2 regions of the Simplicispira sedimenti genome follow, and region 2 is predicted to be linked to the other one. Evidence: riboswitches for the same ligand, from Rfam matches in the RefSeq annotation. Region 2 holds a riboswitch; the other holds the start of a gene.
What was found. A riboswitch is a leader RNA that binds a small molecule or an ion and turns the genes downstream of it on or off. The one in region 2 is predicted to bind cobalamin.

Region 1 (8,158 bases), on a different contig from region 2:
CGGGGTTGCGCGCCAGCATCGCTTGTGGCTGTGGCGCGGGGCCAGGAACGGGAAAATCGCTGCCGGGCGATGCGGGCAGCGACAATAAGCGTCTGATTTTACCCGCCCAGCCCCTTGGTGCCCAGCGGCACCTGCAAGCCGCCCATGAAAACCCGTTTCATCCTCATCCAGACCAGCCATGCCGGCAACGTGGGCGCTGCCGCCCGCGCCATGAAGACCATGGGCTTTGACGACCTGGTGCTCGTCAAACCCCGCTGGGCCAACGTGCTGCGGCGCGAGGAAACCATTCAGCGCGCCAGCGGAGCCCTGGACGTGCTGCACAACGCGCGCATCGTGGAGACGCTGGACGAGGCGCTGGACGGCATCAGCCACCTGTGCGCCACGGCCATGACGCCGCGCGACTTCGGCCCGCCCACACGCGCGCCGCGTGAGCATTTCGATTTGCTATTGAAAAAGGAGCTGCCAGCGCTTGATGGGCGTACGCTGGGGGCCAAAAACACTTCAAGCCCAGAGCCGGTGGCGGCCGAAAGCGGCATCGGCTTTCTGTTTGGCTCCGAGCGCTTCGGCATGGCCAACGAGGACGTGTACCGCTGCCATGTGGCGCTCTCCATCCCCACCAACCCGCAGTTCGGCTCGCTCAACCTGGGCGCGGCCATCCAGGTCATCGCCTACGAGTGGCGCCAGGCCCTGGGCGGTTTTGGCGTGGAGCAGGCCACGCCCGAGCGCCTGCTGGCCGATGCGGGCCAGGTGGCGGGCATGCTGGCGCACTGGGAGCAGGCGCTCACCGCCATCGGTTTTCTGGACCCGGCGGCGCCCAAGAAGCTCATGCCCCGGTTGAACCAGCTCTTCAACCGCGCGCAACTGGGTGCCGAGGAAATCCACATCCTGCGCGGTGTCGCCAAGGCCATGATCGAGTCCGCCCAGCCAAAGCGCTAGACTGCTGTTCCCTTTCCCGAAACCCATCCCATGTTTGCCCGTCTGCGCTCCGACATCCAGTGCATCCTCGACCGCGACCCCGCGGCACGCAGCACCTGGGAGGTCATCACCTGTTACCCCGGCCTGCACGCCATCTGGCTGCACCGCCCGGCGCACTGGTGCTGGACGCATGGCCTCAAGTGGCTGGGTCGCTTTATTTCGCACCTGGCGCGCTGGTTCACCGGCATTGAAATCCACCCGGGCGCCAAGATCGGCGAGCGCGTGTTCTTCGACCATGCCATGGGCGTGGTGGTGGGCGAGACCGCCGAGATCGGCGACGGCTGCACCATTTACCAGGGCGTTACGCTGGGCGGTACCTCGCTCTACAAGGGCACCAAGCGCCACCCCACGCTGGGCAAGGACGTGGTGGTGAGCGCTGGCGCCAAGGTGCTGGGCGGTTTCGAGGTGGGCGACGGGGCAAAAATAGGCAGCAATGCCGTGGTCATCAAGCCCGTGCCTGCCGGCGCCACGGCGGTGGGCATACCGGCGCGCATCATCCCGTCCAAGGAAGGCCACAGCGCCGACGTGACCGAGGACGCCAAGCCCAAGCCGCAGTTCACGGCCTACGGCATCACGCAAGAAGACGATCCGCTCTCGCTGGCCATGCGCGGGCTGATCGACAGCGCGGCTTCGCAGGAGCATCAGATTGCGCTGCTGTGGCAGGCGATCGAAAAACTGTCGGACTGCGTCAAGACGGGGGATTGCGTGCCCGATGATGCCGCGCTGAAAGAGCAGTTCGAGGCGGGCAAGCTCAACGATCTGGTGGGGAAGTAGGTTTTGGGGGCTTTGCTGAGGGCGGCTGGCCGGGATGTGCGCCCGGCGGCGCAGTAACTTTCTTTTGCTTCGCCAAAAGAAAGTCACCAAAGAAAGGGCGACCCACAGTCTGCGGCCCCTTCGCGGTGCGAAGGGGCACACCTGCGGCGGGGCGCTTGCAGGGTGCGCCGCATAACTCACTGCGCGCCTGCGGCGCTTCGTTCGGACAAACGCGGCGAGTCAGATGACGAAGCATGCGCGCTGCGACGCGCATGCCCACCCCGCAAGCGCCCCGCCGCAGGCGCAGCCAGAAGGGGTGGCAAAGAACACGGGCCATCGCTGCGCTCGGCCTGGCGAGCGCGGCGCGCAGCGCCTGCGCCCCTGGGGGCCGAGCGCAGCGATGGCCCGTGGGGCTCTTGGGCTGCCGCCCTCCCTTCAGGATTCGCCGAGGAGCGCAGTGGCCAGCGGATCAGGGCTCGCGATTGTCTGAGCGCCGCAGGCGCGAGTTCGAGCGAGACCCCGCTGGCCGCGAGCACCGCAGGTTGCCCGCAGCGAAGCGGAGGGACGCGGCCTGCAGGGTCGCCCTTTCTTTGGTGACTTTCTTTTGGCGAAGCGAAAGAAAGTGAGTCGCCCGCCGGGGCGAGACCCGGCCAGCAACTCACGCAAAAGGCGCAGCGCTCGCTTCGTCAAAAGGCATCACACCAAGCGCTGCAAATGCGCCCCCAGCGCTTGCAAATTCACAAAACGCAGCCGCCTGTATGCCCGCCTCAGGCCGAAAGCCCTTTCCACAGCATGTAGCTGGCCAGTACCACGAGCAACAGGGCAAACACGCGCCGCAAGCGGTCCACCGGCCACTGGTGCGCGGAGCGTGCACCCAGTGGAGCGGTGAGCACGCTGCAGGCGGCAATCACGCCCAGCGCCGGTAGCCACACATAGCCCAGCGATGCCGGGGGCAGGCCCGCCAGCCCTATGCCGCCCAGCACATAGCCCGACGCATTGGCCAGAGCGATCGGAAAGCCCAGCGCGGCGCTGGTGGCCACGGCCTGGTGGATGGGGACGTTGCACCAGACCATGAAGGGCACGCTGATGAAGCCGCCCCCTGCGCCCACCATGCCCGACAGGAAGCCAATGGTGCCGCCCGCTGCCAGCTGGCCAGCGGTGCCAGGCATCTGGCGCGACGGGGCGGGTTTTTTGTTGCGCAGCATCTGCCAGGCGGAAAAGCCCACGAACAGGGCAAAGAACACCGCCAGGAACCCGCCCTTGAGCAGGGCAAACACCCCCAGGCTGGCGGCAAGGCTGCCCAGCACGATGCCGGGGGCCAGGCGCTGCACGAGGTCCCAGCGCACGGCGCCACGTTGGTGGTGGGCGCGCACGCTGGAGAGAGAGGTGAACACGATGGTGGCCATGGAGGTGGCAATCGCCATCTTGACGGCCAGGCCCGGCTCCACGCCCTGCTTGCTCAGGATGTGGGTCAGAAAGGGCACCAGCACCATGCCGCCGCCAATGCCCAGCAGACCGGCCAGAAAACCTGTGCCCAGGCCCAGCAGGGCCAGTTCGGCGATCAAGAGCAGGTCCATGGGAACGGGGAGAGAGAGGGGTGGGCGCGCATGGGTTGCGCGCCGCAGAAATAGGTGTCTGCAAATGCCACCGGGCCGTCATCCTGAACCGGGGGTTCAGGGGGGCGAGGGCAACCTGACGTTGGGTTCATCTGACGCGAGACGATCACGCTCATCAGGCAATGTACCAAGCCCGGGCTCTAAGAGCATTGGTTCAAGGAAATTAAACCCGGCAGCACTGCAGACGCTGCCATTGTAGGACGTTTGGGACGGCCAAAGACGGTGTTCAGAGCAGGTGCCCGTCGCTGCCCAGCACATCGTCGATGCGCTGCACCAGCGCCTGCAGGCGATCCGTGCTCTGGGGGAGCATTGCCGCATCGGTACCGGTGGTGCCCATGGGGGCTGCCGCCGACAGGGGGGGGATGTGCGCCGCAGCCGCCAGCTCGGCGGCTTCGCGGTCGGCCAGCTCAAAAGCCAGGTTCAGCGCCGCCAGCACAGCGATGCGCTCGCGTGCCCGCACCTTGCCTGCATCGCGGATGCGCGTCATGGCGGTGTCCACGCGCTCCACGGCGTCCAGCAGGCGCGCCTCGCGGCCCTCGGGGCAGCCCAGCAGATAGCTCTGCTGCATGATTTGCACTTCGAGCTGCTTCATGCGTTGTCCTCGGGAGCGGGGGTGGTGGGCAGGCGCTCGATGAGCACGTCAATGCGATGGCGTGCGGCCTGCAGGCGCGAACGCAGCGAGTCGCGCTCTTGTGTGAGCGTGGCAATTTGCTGTGCCATCAGCGCATTGGTGTGCTGCAACTGCTCGTAGCGCACCAGCAGGCGTTCCACGCGCTCGGCGATCAGGTCTTGGGGGGACGGTGCGGCCATACCCGCCGGATTGTAGGCAGTTGCCCGGCAAAGCGCCGTAAAATCGCCGGGTTGGTGCTCGCGGTGTGGTTCACATGCCGCAGTTCAACGGGAAGCAGGGAGGTAGCCGCCAGCGATGGCGGCACCCAGCCTGCGCTGCCCCCGCAACGGTCAGCGGACGAATCACCCGATTCACTCTTCAACACACAGCCACTGGGCGCCTTGAACAAGCGCCTGGGAAGGCGTTGGAGGGCGTGCCGCCAGCCCGGATACCGGCCAACACGGTGGTTGTGCGCGCCCCAGGCGCTGCGCGGCCGTATCGCCTATTTGCCGGCGGGGAAGCCGGCGCAGGTAGCTTTCCGATTCCGTTGTATTTCCATGAACAAGCCCTCTTCTTGCGTGCGCCGTGCTCTGTCGCTGCGCCCATGCGCTTTTGCCGTGCTGTCCCTTGCTGCCGCCTGCGCAGCCCATGCAGAACAGCCCATGCAGCCCCTGCTGCTGGCGCAGAACGCACGCATGCCTTCGCTGCAGGACATGGTGGTGACCGCCACGCGCACCGAGCAGCCCCTCTCCGACCTGGTGGCCGACATCTCCATCGTGGACCGCGAAACCATCGAACACAGCGGCGCCACCGGCGTGGCCGATTTGCTGGCGCGACTGCCCGGCGTCGAGATCACGCGCAACGGCGGCATCGGCAACGCCACCAGCATGTACCTGCGCGGCGCCGAGACCCGCTTCACGGCCGTCTATATCGACGGAGTGCGGGTGGACTCGCAGTCCACCGGCGGCGCGCAGTGGGAACAGATCCCGCTGGCGCAGATCGAGCGCATCGAAGTGCTGCGCGGCCCCGCTGCGGCGGTGTACGGATCGGACGCCATCGGCGGCGTGATCCAGCTCTTCACGCGCAAGGGCGAGGGTGCTGCGGCGCCCTACGTGGGCGTGGGCCTGGGCAGCCAGGGCACGCGCAAGCTGGAGGCCGGCATCAGCGGCGCCATAGGGGCCGACAAGGCGCTGGACTATTCCCTGGGCCTGGCCCATGCGCGCAGCGATGGATTTGACACCAAGACCAGCGGCGCGCACAACCCCGACCGCGACGGCTACCGCAGCACCTCGGGCAACGCCCGGCTGGGCTACCAGATCAATGCCCGCCACAAGCTCGACGCCACCCTGCTGGCCAGCCGCATGAACTCCGGCTATGACGCCTTCACCTACAAGCCCGCCAGCCCGGTGGACGACCGCAACCTGCACCGCCTGCACACCGCCGGCCTGACCTGGGCGGCGCAGTGGACCGAGGCCTACAGCACGCGCGTGTCGGTCACGGATTCGGCCAGCTGCTACGAGACCACGCCTTCGCTCTACCGCACGGAAACCAGCCTGCGCGGCTACGTCTGGCAGAACGAATACCGCCTGGGCGCACACCGTTTCAGCGCCGCATTGGAGCGCCGCGAAGACCGCCTGGACAACCCCGCGCTCACCGCCTCGGGCCTGGCCATCAACCAGGGCCGCTCGCAGGACGCGCTGGCGCTGGGCTACGGCTACAGTGCCGGCGGCCACACGGTGCAGGTCAACCTGCGCCACGACGACGACAGCGAGTTCGGCGGCAAGGGCACCGGTAGCGTGGCCTACGGCTACGCCATCGCGCCGGCCTGGCGCGTCACGGCCTCGCTGGGCACCGCCTTCCGCGCGCCCACGCTGTACCAGCGCTTCAGCGAATACGGCCTGCCCACGCTGCGCCCCGAGTCCGGCCGCAACGCCGAGCTGGGCCTGCGCTATGCCGAGGGCCGCAGCACTTTCTCGGCCGTGGTGTACCGCAACCGCGTGAGCAACCTGATCGTCTTCAGCGCCCCCGGCGGCTGCCCCTCCACCTTCGGCTGCTACGCCAGCACGGCGCGCGCCCAGTACGAAGGCCTGACGCTGGCCGCCTCGCAGCAGTGGGCCGGTGTGCAGTGGCACGGCTCCATCGACATCCAGAACCCGCGCGACCTCGACACCGGCAAGCAGCTGCGGCGCCGCGCCAAGCACCACGCCACCTTTGGCGCCGATACCCAGGTGGCCGGCTGGACGCTGGGCGCCGAGGTGCAGGCTTCGGGCCGCCGCTTCGAGAACGAGACCAACACCCAGGTGCTGGGCGGCTACACGCTCGTCAACCTGTACGCCAGCACCCGCCTGGCACGCGACTACACGCTGCTCGCGCGCATCGACAACCTGGGCGACAAGGCCTACGAACTGGCGCGCACCTACGCCACGCCCGGCCGCACGTTCTACGTCGGCCTGAAGTGGGCACCGCAGTAAGCTGAGTGGCCATGGCTTCCTCTGCCTCCTGCCCCGCACTGCTGATGGCTGCCCCGGCCTCGGGCCAGGGCAAGACCACGGTGACCGCTGCGCTGGCCCGGCTGCACGCGCGGCAGGGGCGGCGCGTGCGCGTGTTCAAGTGCGGGCCGGACTTTTTGGACCCGCACTGGCATGAACTTGCCAGCGGTGCGCCGGTGCACTCGCTGGACCTGTGGATCAACGGCGCGCCCGACTGCGCCCAGCGCCTGCACGACGCCGCGCGCGAGGCGGATCTGATCCTCATCGAGGGTGTGATGGGCCTGTTCGACGGCGACCCGAGCGCCGCCGACCTGGCCCAGCGCTTTGGCGTGCCCGTGCTGGCCGTGGTCGATGCCTCGGCCATGGCGGGCACCTTCGGCGCACTGGCCCATGGGCTGCGCGACTACCGGCCCGGCCTGCCCTGGGTCGGGGTGCTGGCCAACCGCGTGGGCAGTGCGCGCCATGCCGACATGCTGCGCGCCGGCCTGCGCGACCCCCAGGACTGGCAGGGCGCGTTGGCACGCATCACGCTGGGCGAGGGCCCCGCGCTGCTGCCCGAGCGCCACCTGGGTCTGGTCGCCGCGCACGAGTTGCAGGACGCCCTGCAGCGCCTGGACGCCGCCGCCGATGCCCTGGCCGCCACGCCCCTGGGCCAGATGAGCGTCGCCGATCTGCAACGCTGGGCCGTGGATTTTCCTGTGCCCCAGGCCACCGAGGCAGTGCCGCCGCTGCTGGCGGGCCGCACCGTGGCCGTGGCGCGTGACGCGGCCTTCAGCTTCATCTACGCCGCCAATCTGCAGACGCTGCAGGAACTGGGCGCGCGCCTGTGCTTCTTCTCGCCCCTGGCGGGCGACCGCTTGCCGCCCTGCGACGCCGTGTGGTTGCCCGGTGGCTACCCCGAGCTGCATGCCGCGCGCATCGCCGCCAACACCGGCCTGCGCGCCGATCTGCAGCAGCACTTGGAGGCACGCCGCCCCCTGTGGGCCGAATGCGGCGGCATGGTGGCGCTGTGCGAAGCGGTGCAGCTGCCGGACGGCACGGTGCAGCCCCTGTGGGGCCTGCTGCCCGGCCAGGCCACGCTCCACAAACGCCTGGCGGGGCTGGGGCCGCAGCAGTTGGCGCTGGCGGGGCAGGTGCTGCGCGGCCACACCTTTCACTACTCTACGCTGGCCAGCAGCGCGCCGGTCATCGCGCGCAGCAGCCGCCCCGGCGAAGCCCCGGCGCCCGAAGCGGGCGAGGCGCTGTACCGCAGCGGCAGCCTGCAGGCCAGCTACTTCCATGCCTGGTTTGCCTCCAGCCCGCGCGCCGTGGCACACCTGTTGGGTGGGGAGGGCGCATGAGCCTCGGCATTGCGCGCAGCGAACTCATCCTGGGTGGGCAAAAGAGCGGCAAGTCGCGCCGCGCCGAACTGCTGGCGCGCGACTGGCTGGCGCAGGCCCCACAGCACCGCGCGCTGCTCATCGCCACAGCCCAGCCCTGGGACGACGAGATGCGCGCGCGCATCGCACGCCACCAGCGCGACCGCGCCGAGCGCGTGCCTGGCCTGGCCACGCTGGAGGAGCCGCGCGACCTGGCCGCCGTGCTGCAGCGCGAGAGCACACCGCACACCCTGCTGGTGGTGGACTGCCTCACGCTGTGGCTCACGAACTGGACCATGCCCGCAGGGGTGGAGTCCATGGATTTTGAACAAAATAGGGCTCTAGCGCACAACTGGC
Region 2 (8,158 bases):
TCGGGCCGTTTCCGGTCGCCACCACAGAAAGGATTGCGATGATTCTGGACATTGCCTACACCCAGCACCAAGGCACAGACTGGCGCTACCCCGTGCAGCAGGATGCGCTTTGGAACAGTGTGGAAGTCATTCAGTCACGCAACCTGCATCCCGCTGGCTTGCAAACACAGGCCGACGTAGTCTCCCTGGCCGTGGCCGATGGCTTGGGTGGTACCCCCCAGGCAGAGCGTGCCAGCCGTGCGGTGTTGGCGGAATTGGCCGCAGCAATACAAGGCGGCGTAACGTTTGATAAAGGCCTGGTGCGGCGTATTCACGGCCGCCTGTGTGATCGGCTGGCCTTTGGCGAAACCATCGGATCGGCTACCACGCTGGCGGCGGTACAAATCCAGGGTGAGCAATGCTCGGTCATGAACGTGGGTGACAGCCGGGTGTACCGCCTTTCCTCACAGGGCGAGTGGCAGCAACTGTCACGCGACCACACCGTCCTCAACGGCATGATTGCGCGTGGCGAGGCCGAAGAAGACGAGGAATACGCCACCGTCTACAACACGCTGGACTCTTGCCTGGCGGCAGACAGCGAGGATGCCGACTTTGACATCCACCAATGCGCTGCCCCCTTTTTGCCGGGTGATGCCTTGCTGCTGTGTACCGATGGCGTGCACGACACCTTGGACAGTGCATCGCTGCAGCAACTGATCGTGCCGGGCACCTCTGCGCTGGCGCAAGCCCAGATACTGCGCAAAGCGGTGCTCAGGGCCGGGGCGCCGGACAATTTCTCGTTGATTTTTTGTCAGTCACAATCATCTTCAAACCGACCATTCTTTGCACCATGAGCTATTCGCACTCCAATCCCCATCCAGTAAACGAAGGGCGCAAGCGCAGGCTGTATCGGCTTGCGCAGTTGATCCACGATCTTTGGGAAGAAGGGGCGAGCTTGGATACGCGCTTTTTCAAGCATCCCTACATTCACAACAGCTATGCGATCAAAGGACAGACAAGCGACATTGCTTCCTACCATGAGCATCTCGTCCCCTGCGTGTATTTGCGCGATGAATGCACCGAACGCTTTCGGCAAGGGTGGACTGTGGAGAGGGTGGCGGAATTTCTGGACGAGTATTTGTGGATAGCCAAGATAGAAAAACCAGCGCAGGTTGCTCTTGTCAATGAAAAATACAAAACAACGATGCCTGATGGTTGGAAGTTCGGGCCTGATGACGATGTGTGCGCAAGATTGACGGCCGTCGGTCTTGCCCTTCAGAAGATGATTTGACTGCCAAGCTGCTGTCGCAGTGACGCAGAGCAATCCCAGCATTTTTGCACCTCGCACCACATACGAATCTGTGCTCTCTTGAAGGGGTCAAGAGTTCACCGCATCGGTGTATTTGAAGTTCAGGCCGTCTGCACTGGTGTATCCGGCAGCATGCAGCGCGGCGGACATTTTGCTGCGGGCCGTCAGGTTGGTCGTGACAAGCTGCACACGCTGGGGCAAGCAGTCATGCCCTATGGCCCAGTGCAGCACGTCCAGGCCCGTTTGTTCAGTGCCCAGGTCATGGTCCAGGCACAGGCATGCCCAGGGGCCACTGGCCAGCAGGCGCTGCCCCGCCTCGGGCGTGCGGGCAATGGCGTCGGTGTTGAGATCGCGCACGTCGTCAATCAGTAGCCACATGGTTCGCTCCGTTTCTGCTGGGCCCAGTCTGGACTGGGGTGGCTCCAGCGTGGAAGGGGAATGCAGGAAACATTTTCTTCAGTGCTGCGACAAAAGGTGTCGTTACCATGGCTGCGCCGCAACGTAACAGAGAGCCTGATGGCGAAAGAACCTTGTGCGCAGCGGGTATCGTTGCGCCCATGGCAACAATCACCCACTCCACTGCAAACACACGACGGGCCCGCTGCGTGATGGTGCTGGGCACCACCAGCGGCGCCGGCAAAAGCTGGCTCACCACCGCGCTGTGCCGCTACTACAGCAACCTGGGCCTGAAGGTGGCGCCGTTCAAGGCGCAGAACATGAGCAACAACGCGCGCGTGGTCGAGGGCATCGACGGCGCCTGGGGCGAGATCGGCAGCGCGCAGTACTTCCAGGCCCTGGCCGCGCGCGCCGTGCCCGGCGTGCGCATGAACCCGCTCTTGCTCAAGCCCGAGGCCGACACGCACAGCCAGGTCGTGCTGCTGGGGCAGGTGAATGCCGAGCTCACCGCGCTGCCTTGGCGTGGCCGCAGCGCCGTGGTGTGGCCGCAGATTGCCGCCGCGCTGGACGAACTGCGCGCCGAGAACGACGTGGTGGTGATCGAAGGTGCTGGTTCGCCTGCCGAGACCAACCTGCACGCCAGCGACATCGTGAACATGCGCGTGGCGCGCCATGCCGGTGCCCGTTGCCTGCTCGTCACCGACATCGACCGGGGCGGCGCCTTTGCCCACCTCTACGGCACCTGGGCGCTGCTGCCCGAGGACGAGCGCGCGCTGATCCACGGCTTCGTGCTCAACAAGTTCCGGGGCGACGCCAGCCTGCTCGCGCCCGCGCCGCAGCACCTGCAGGAGCGCACCGGCGTGCCCACCGTGGCCACCATCCCCATGCAGTGGCACCACGGCCTGCCCGAAGAGGATGGCGTGTTTGATATGACCCCCACGCTCGGCACTGGCGTGTCCTCGCTGCCCCCCGAGGGGGCTCTCGCGGCTAGGGGCGGCCCGTCGCCGCTCAATCGACCGCACACCACGCCCGGCGCCGTGCACACCACCGTGGCCGTGGTGGCCTATCCGCGCATCAGCAACCTCGACGAATTCCAGCCGCTCAAGAACGTGCCCGGCCTGCGCCTGCAATGGGTGCGCAGCCCGGCCGACGTGGTGGGCCTGCGGCCAACGGACTGGATCGTGCTGCCCGGCTCCAAGGCCACCGCCGCCGACCTGGCCTGGCTGCGCGCGCAGGGGCTGGACCAATCCATCGCCGCGCACGCGAGGCAGGGTGGCACCGTGCTGGGCGTGTGCGGCGGCCTGCAGATGCTGGGCGAGGCGCTGATCGACCCCGCAGGCATCGACGGCAACGGCCCCGGCCTGGGCCTGCTGCCGCTGGTCACCGTGTTCGAGCCCGCCAAGACCGTGCAGCGCACCAGCGCGGCCTTCGGGCAGCTTACCGGCGCCTGGGCGCCTCTCTCGGGCGTGCGTGCTGAGGGCTACGAAATCCACCACGGCCAGACCGCACAGCACCCCGCCATGGCCGCCAAGGGCGACGTGGCGCGCGAGGTCATGCCCGGCATCGCCTGGCAGAGCCCGGCGGGCAATGTGCTGGGCGTGTACCTGCACGGTTTGTTCGAGGACGCCGCCGTGCTGCACGCCCTGTTTGGCGCCCAGGCACCCACGCTCGATGCCGTGTTCGACGGCCTGGCCGATGGCGTGGCCCGGCACTTTGCCCCGGGCGTGCTGGATGCGCTGATCGCGTAAGCCTTGCGCAGTGGGCGGCTGCTATCATCCCGCCCCTCAGGTGCCCAATGCCATGATGGCAAAGGGAGAATCGGGAAGGCGGTGCAAATCCGCCGCGTGCCCAACGCTGTAAGGACGATGCCGCGCACAAACGCCACTGGCTGCCCAGCCGGGAAGGTGTGCCAAGGCAGACGACTCCAAGCCAGAAGACCGGCCTGAGCACTTCTTGGCGCTGCAAGGCCGGGCAGCGCTGCCACTATTCACGCACAGGGGACTGCCATGAATACCAGCGCAGTGGCGCAAGCCACGCCCAGCGCGCACGCCTTCACGCAAGAAGCGCGCGACGCCATCTACCACGCCATCTTTTCACGCCGCGATGTGCGCGGGCAGTTTCTGCCCACGCCCGTGCCCGACGAGGTGCTGAGCCGCATCCTCACCGCCGCGCACCACGCGCCCTCGGTGGGCTTCATGCAGCCCTGGAACTTCCTGGTGGTGCGCTCGCCCGACACCAAGCGCCGCGTGCACGCGGCCTTCGCCAAGGCCCACGCCGAGGCCGCCGGCATGTTCGAGGGCGACAGGCGCGCCACCTACCAAAAGCTCAAGCTCGAAGGCATCGTCGAGTCGCCCATCGGCATCTGCATCACCTGCGACCGCGAGCGCACTGGCCCGGTGGTGGTGGGGCGCACCCACATGAAGACCATGGACCTGTACAGCAGCGTCTGCGCCGTGCAAAACCTGTGGCTGGCCGCGCGCGCCGAAGGGCTGGGCGTGGGCTGGGTCAGCATCTTCCACCAGGCCGATCTGCAAGAGGCGCTGGGCATTCCCAAGGGCATCACGCCCATCGCCTACCTGTGCGTCGGCTACGTGAGCCACTTCCACGCCAAGCCCGAGCTGGAAACCGCTGGCTGGCTGCCGCGCCTGCCCATGGAAGACCTCGTGTACTTCGACCAATGGGGCCAGCGCGACGACCAGCAGCCCCTCATCGCCCACCTGCAGCGCGACCAGGCCGCCGCCCAGCGCGGGCGCGAAGCCATAGCCTGACCCCGCCGCGCCGGGCTGCCTCGGCGCGTACCGCCCTTCCATGCGTGGCCCTCTGTGTACGGGCCGCGCCAAACCCTCCTAAAAAGTGGAACACGCCATGACCGCCCCTTTGCCCCTGATTGCCGACATCGCCAACGCATCCCTCACCCAGGCCCTGCAACACAAGCTCAACAACAAGACCAAGCCGCTCGGCTCGCTCGGGCGCCTGGAAAGCCTGGCGCTCACGCTGGGCCAGATCCAGGGCACCGAGTCGCCCCGGCTGGAGCAGCCGCAGATGGTCGTCTTCGCCGGTGACCACGGCCTGGCCGCGCGCGGCGTGTCGGCTTTCCCGAGCGACGTGACCTGGCAGATGGTGGAAAACTTCCTCGCCGGCGGCGCCGCTGTCAGCGTGCTGGCGCGCCAGCACGGCCTGGCGCTCACCGTGGTGGACTGCGGCGTGGCGCGCGACATCGCCCCGCGCGAAGCCGCCACTGGCCAGCCGCGCCTGCTGCTGCGCAAGGTGGCCCCCGGCACGAACGACGCCAGCCAAGGCCCGGCCATGAGCGCCGCGCAATGCGCCCAGGCGCTGAACCACGGTATCGAACTGGTGCGCGACCTGCCGGGCAATGTGCTGCTGCTGGGCGAAATGGGCATCGCCAACACCTCGGTGGCTTCGCTGCTGCTGGCGCGCCTGTGCGGCCTGTCGCTGGCCGAATGCACGGGCGCCGGCACCGGGCTGGACGCCGCAGGCATTGAACGCAAGCGCGCCGTGCTGCAGCAGGCGCTGGACGCCAACGCCGCCGCCACCACGCCGCTCGACGCCCTGGCCGCCCTCGGTGGCTACGAGGTGGCCACCATGGTCGGCGCCGTGCTGCAGGCCGCGCAAGAGCGCCGCGTGATCCTGGTGGACGGTTTCATCACCAGCGCCGCCGTGCTCGTCGCCAGCCGCCTGCAGCCCCATGTGCTGCAACGCTGCGTGTTCGCCCACCGCGCGGGCGAGCGCGGCCACCAGCTCATGCTGGCGCAGATGCAGGCCGAGCCGCTGCTCGACCTGGGCCTGCGTCTGGGCGAAGGCTCCGGCGCCGCGCTGGCCTGGCCGCTGCTGTCATCGGCCTGCGCCATCCTGCGCGAGATGGCGAGTTTTGAGGCGGCGGGGGTGTCGGGGCAGACCGTGGCGTGATGGGCGGACCTGGCGTTGCCCCCAAGTGGAGGCAACGGAAAGCGCTAACAGCTATTGAATCAATAGCTGTTAGCGCTTGTGGGATATGCCCTGCAGGGTGATTTGACTCTAGATCTGCGCGATGTGTTTGGGCCCGAAAAGGAGTGAAGCGGCGTCGTTTGTGGGGCAGCTTTCGGCCAGGAGCAGCCACTCAACGCCTGATTTCAACGGACGCCGAAGGCACTCCGCTGCAAAGAACTGTTAAACCGCGCATCACTCATTGATGGGGCCTACAGGGCAATTTGTCGGGCGAGTGTCGTTCCACGCGGTAACCAGCAGGGGGCGGCTTCGGTCGTACCACCACTTAACGAGACGCTGTTCTCTCCCGTCTATGTTGCCGCGGAGGAACTGGCACTGGTCGATCGTGAACACTGCCTCGACGTCAGGACTCTTCACATGGAAGTGAGGTGGAGCATGTTCGTCGGCATAAACGTGAATTTGCAGCGCGCCGGCACGCGCAACGAGTTGGCGAATGTTGTAGAGAGAGCCATCAGTCCAGATTGAGTACCCGCCACAAAGCAACTCGGAAAGCACCTTCGCTGATTGGTCGAGAGATTCCGCTTCTCTCGCCCCCCGTTCAAGCTCTTCGTATGGGTTCACAGCGATTTAACGTAAAAATGACTGGACCACCAACATTGGCGGCGAAGCCGCATCCTGCTGTTGTGGCTCCGTGCGATTGACAAGTTAAGACTCATTTCCCGGTACGCTCCTTGAACTTCGCGAGCACGTCCTCCGCGACTTTGTCATTGTTCGCGAGATAGGCGACACCCACTACTGCCAATGCACCGAAGGTCTCGGCGAAGGAGAGTACCTCCTGAATCTCACAGGGTTCGTAGTTCGGCTCAATCGCCTCATCCGTTCCCCATCGTTGTACATGCAGCCCGCCAGTGTGCGTGTACGCGCACATTGCGTCCCAAGAATTGGCTTTGACGCGAGAGAGAATTTTCTCTGCGAACGCAGGTGTCTTCTCCAGGGATTCCAGCAGCCTTCCCATCTTGGGCGGCTCTTCACCCTTCGAGAAGGCTTCCACTTCCTCGTCCGTTGCGCACAACGCGAGCCACTCTCCACGCACATAAGCCTCGAACTCGCAGCGCAGAAGGGCGAAGCTGGAAGCAAACAGCGAGTGATCTAGCAAGACCACGATGGCGTGATGATGATCCTGTGCAATGGCCAGGCAACTCGCCGCCACCCGTACTCGAAGATTGCCGGGCATCTCGCATTCGTCAATGGAACGCCCAAGCCAGTTCAGATAGTCAGCCGCACTGCTGTCGAGTTTGAAGGTGGTGGCCATGAGTCATAACGTTTGACATGAGAGGCCAGGCCCGGCTTGCCGGGACTGGTCCTCTCGATGGAAGGGTTGGGCGTCATTGTGTGGGAGCCTCCGGCCCTGCTATTGCCTTTTCGAATTTGCCTTGCGCATTGAACTTCAAGCCCAGCTGGCCCACCCAGACATAGCCTTCCTTCTCGTACGGTTCGGTTCGATCGTTCGGCATGCGGGCGGCTGCGACTATTTGCTCCCGCGAAGCTCCCGCTTCGGCGACAACAGGTAGGACGGCGAGTGTTTGAGTAAGCAACTCGGAAGTCACTTCTTGGGATGCTCGTGCATAGGTTTGCGTGATGCCTGCGTCGAGTACCCGCGATGCCCACCAGAGGTTTGAGCCAACCAAGACAAACGCGAGAGCGCTGATGGTGATAGCTGCTTTGCTCACTCTGGGGTGCCTCCTGCGCGTGCGTTCATGACGCCCAACGAATGAAAGGGACTTCCCCGTCCCGAGTGATCCGCACAGTTGCGAAGTACGGCATCAAAGTGCCACGATGGGAAGTTCGATCTCTCATCAATTCACTCGTTTTTTGGAAGGGGAAGTCCATGTCTGCCATTGTCACCATCGGTATCGATCTCGCCAAGAACGTCTTTGCTGTTCATGGCGTTGATGTCACAGGCAAGCCAGCGCTGGTGTGTCCCAGTGTGCCGCGTGCCAAGCTGCTCGAACTCATCGCGACATTGCCGCCGTGCTTCATCGGCATGGAGGCGTGCTCCTGTGGCTACCATTGGGCGCGTGAGTTCCAGAAGTTTGGCCACACCGTGCGCCTGATGGTAGCGGGCAGCGGCTGAACTGCCGCTTTTGGGCGTGTTGCCCAATGTCGGCTCAGGGTTCTTGCAGACCCCCATGCCCAGCTCAGTCCTTGCTATTGCGTGAGGAGAGGCACCAAACGCGTCGGAGGCCACTGCCTACGGAAATGAAATGCGCCAGTAGCTATGAAATCAATAGCGTCCGGCGCAATGAGAACGGCTGCTACGGGTCAATTTGAATCAAAATTCTGCTGCTCATTGCAGCCGAGACATGTAGTCCCGCCTACCCCGGCAAATGGCACACCGCCTCGATGTTGTTGCCTTCCGGATCGATGACAAAAGTGCCGTAGTAGTGCGCGTGGTACTCGGGGCGCAGGCCGGGGGCGCCGTTGTCCTTGCCGCCGGCGGCGATGGCGGCGGCGTAGAAGGCGTCCACC

Region 1: it holds a riboswitch for cobalamin, as region 2 does, so the genes downstream of both, MJ602_RS16245 (TonB-dependent receptor domain-containing protein) here and bluB (5,6-dimethylbenzimidazole synthase) in region 2, are expected to answer to the same signal.

What each region holds. Positions count from the first base shown of each region.
Region 1 is NZ_JAKVIJ010000020.1:7,114-15,271, forward strand. Features, by position in the region: gene MJ602_RS16220 (RNA methyltransferase) at 145-936, shown strand; gene cysE (serine O-acetyltransferase) at 967-1,749, shown strand; gene MJ602_RS16230 (sulfite exporter TauE/SafE family protein) at 2,496-3,305, opposite strand; gene MJ602_RS16235 (cell division protein ZapA) at 3,571-3,936, opposite strand; gene MJ602_RS16240 (DUF904 domain-containing protein) at 3,933-4,154, opposite strand; cobalamin riboswitch at 4,190-4,428, shown strand; gene MJ602_RS16245 (TonB-dependent receptor domain-containing protein) at 4,512-6,425, shown strand; gene MJ602_RS16250 (cobyrinic acid a,c-diamide synthase CobB) at 6,437-7,783, shown strand; gene cobU (bifunctional adenosylcobinamide kinase/adenosylcobinamide-phosphate guanylyltransferase) at 7,780-8,158, shown strand, end outside.
Region 2 is NZ_JAKVIJ010000014.1:81,424-89,581, reverse strand. Features, by position in the region: gene MJ602_RS14770 (PP2C family protein-serine/threonine phosphatase) at 39-833, shown strand; gene MJ602_RS14765 (tunnelling fold family protein) at 830-1,270, shown strand; gene MJ602_RS14760 (cyclic-phosphate processing receiver domain-containing protein) at 1,358-1,666, opposite strand; gene MJ602_RS14755 (cobyric acid synthase) at 1,897-3,432, shown strand; cobalamin riboswitch at 3,454-3,644, shown strand; gene bluB (5,6-dimethylbenzimidazole synthase) at 3,691-4,452, shown strand; gene cobT (nicotinate-nucleotide--dimethylbenzimidazole phosphoribosyltransferase) at 4,550-5,611, shown strand; gene MJ602_RS16845 (DUF4160 domain-containing protein) at 5,864-6,184, opposite strand; gene MJ602_RS14740 (DUF6988 family protein) at 6,342-6,941, opposite strand; gene MJ602_RS14735 (hypothetical protein) at 7,015-7,359, opposite strand; partial or broken gene MJ602_RS14730 (IS110 family transposase) at 7,518-7,745, shown strand; gene MJ602_RS14725 (VOC family protein) at 8,005-8,158, opposite strand, start outside.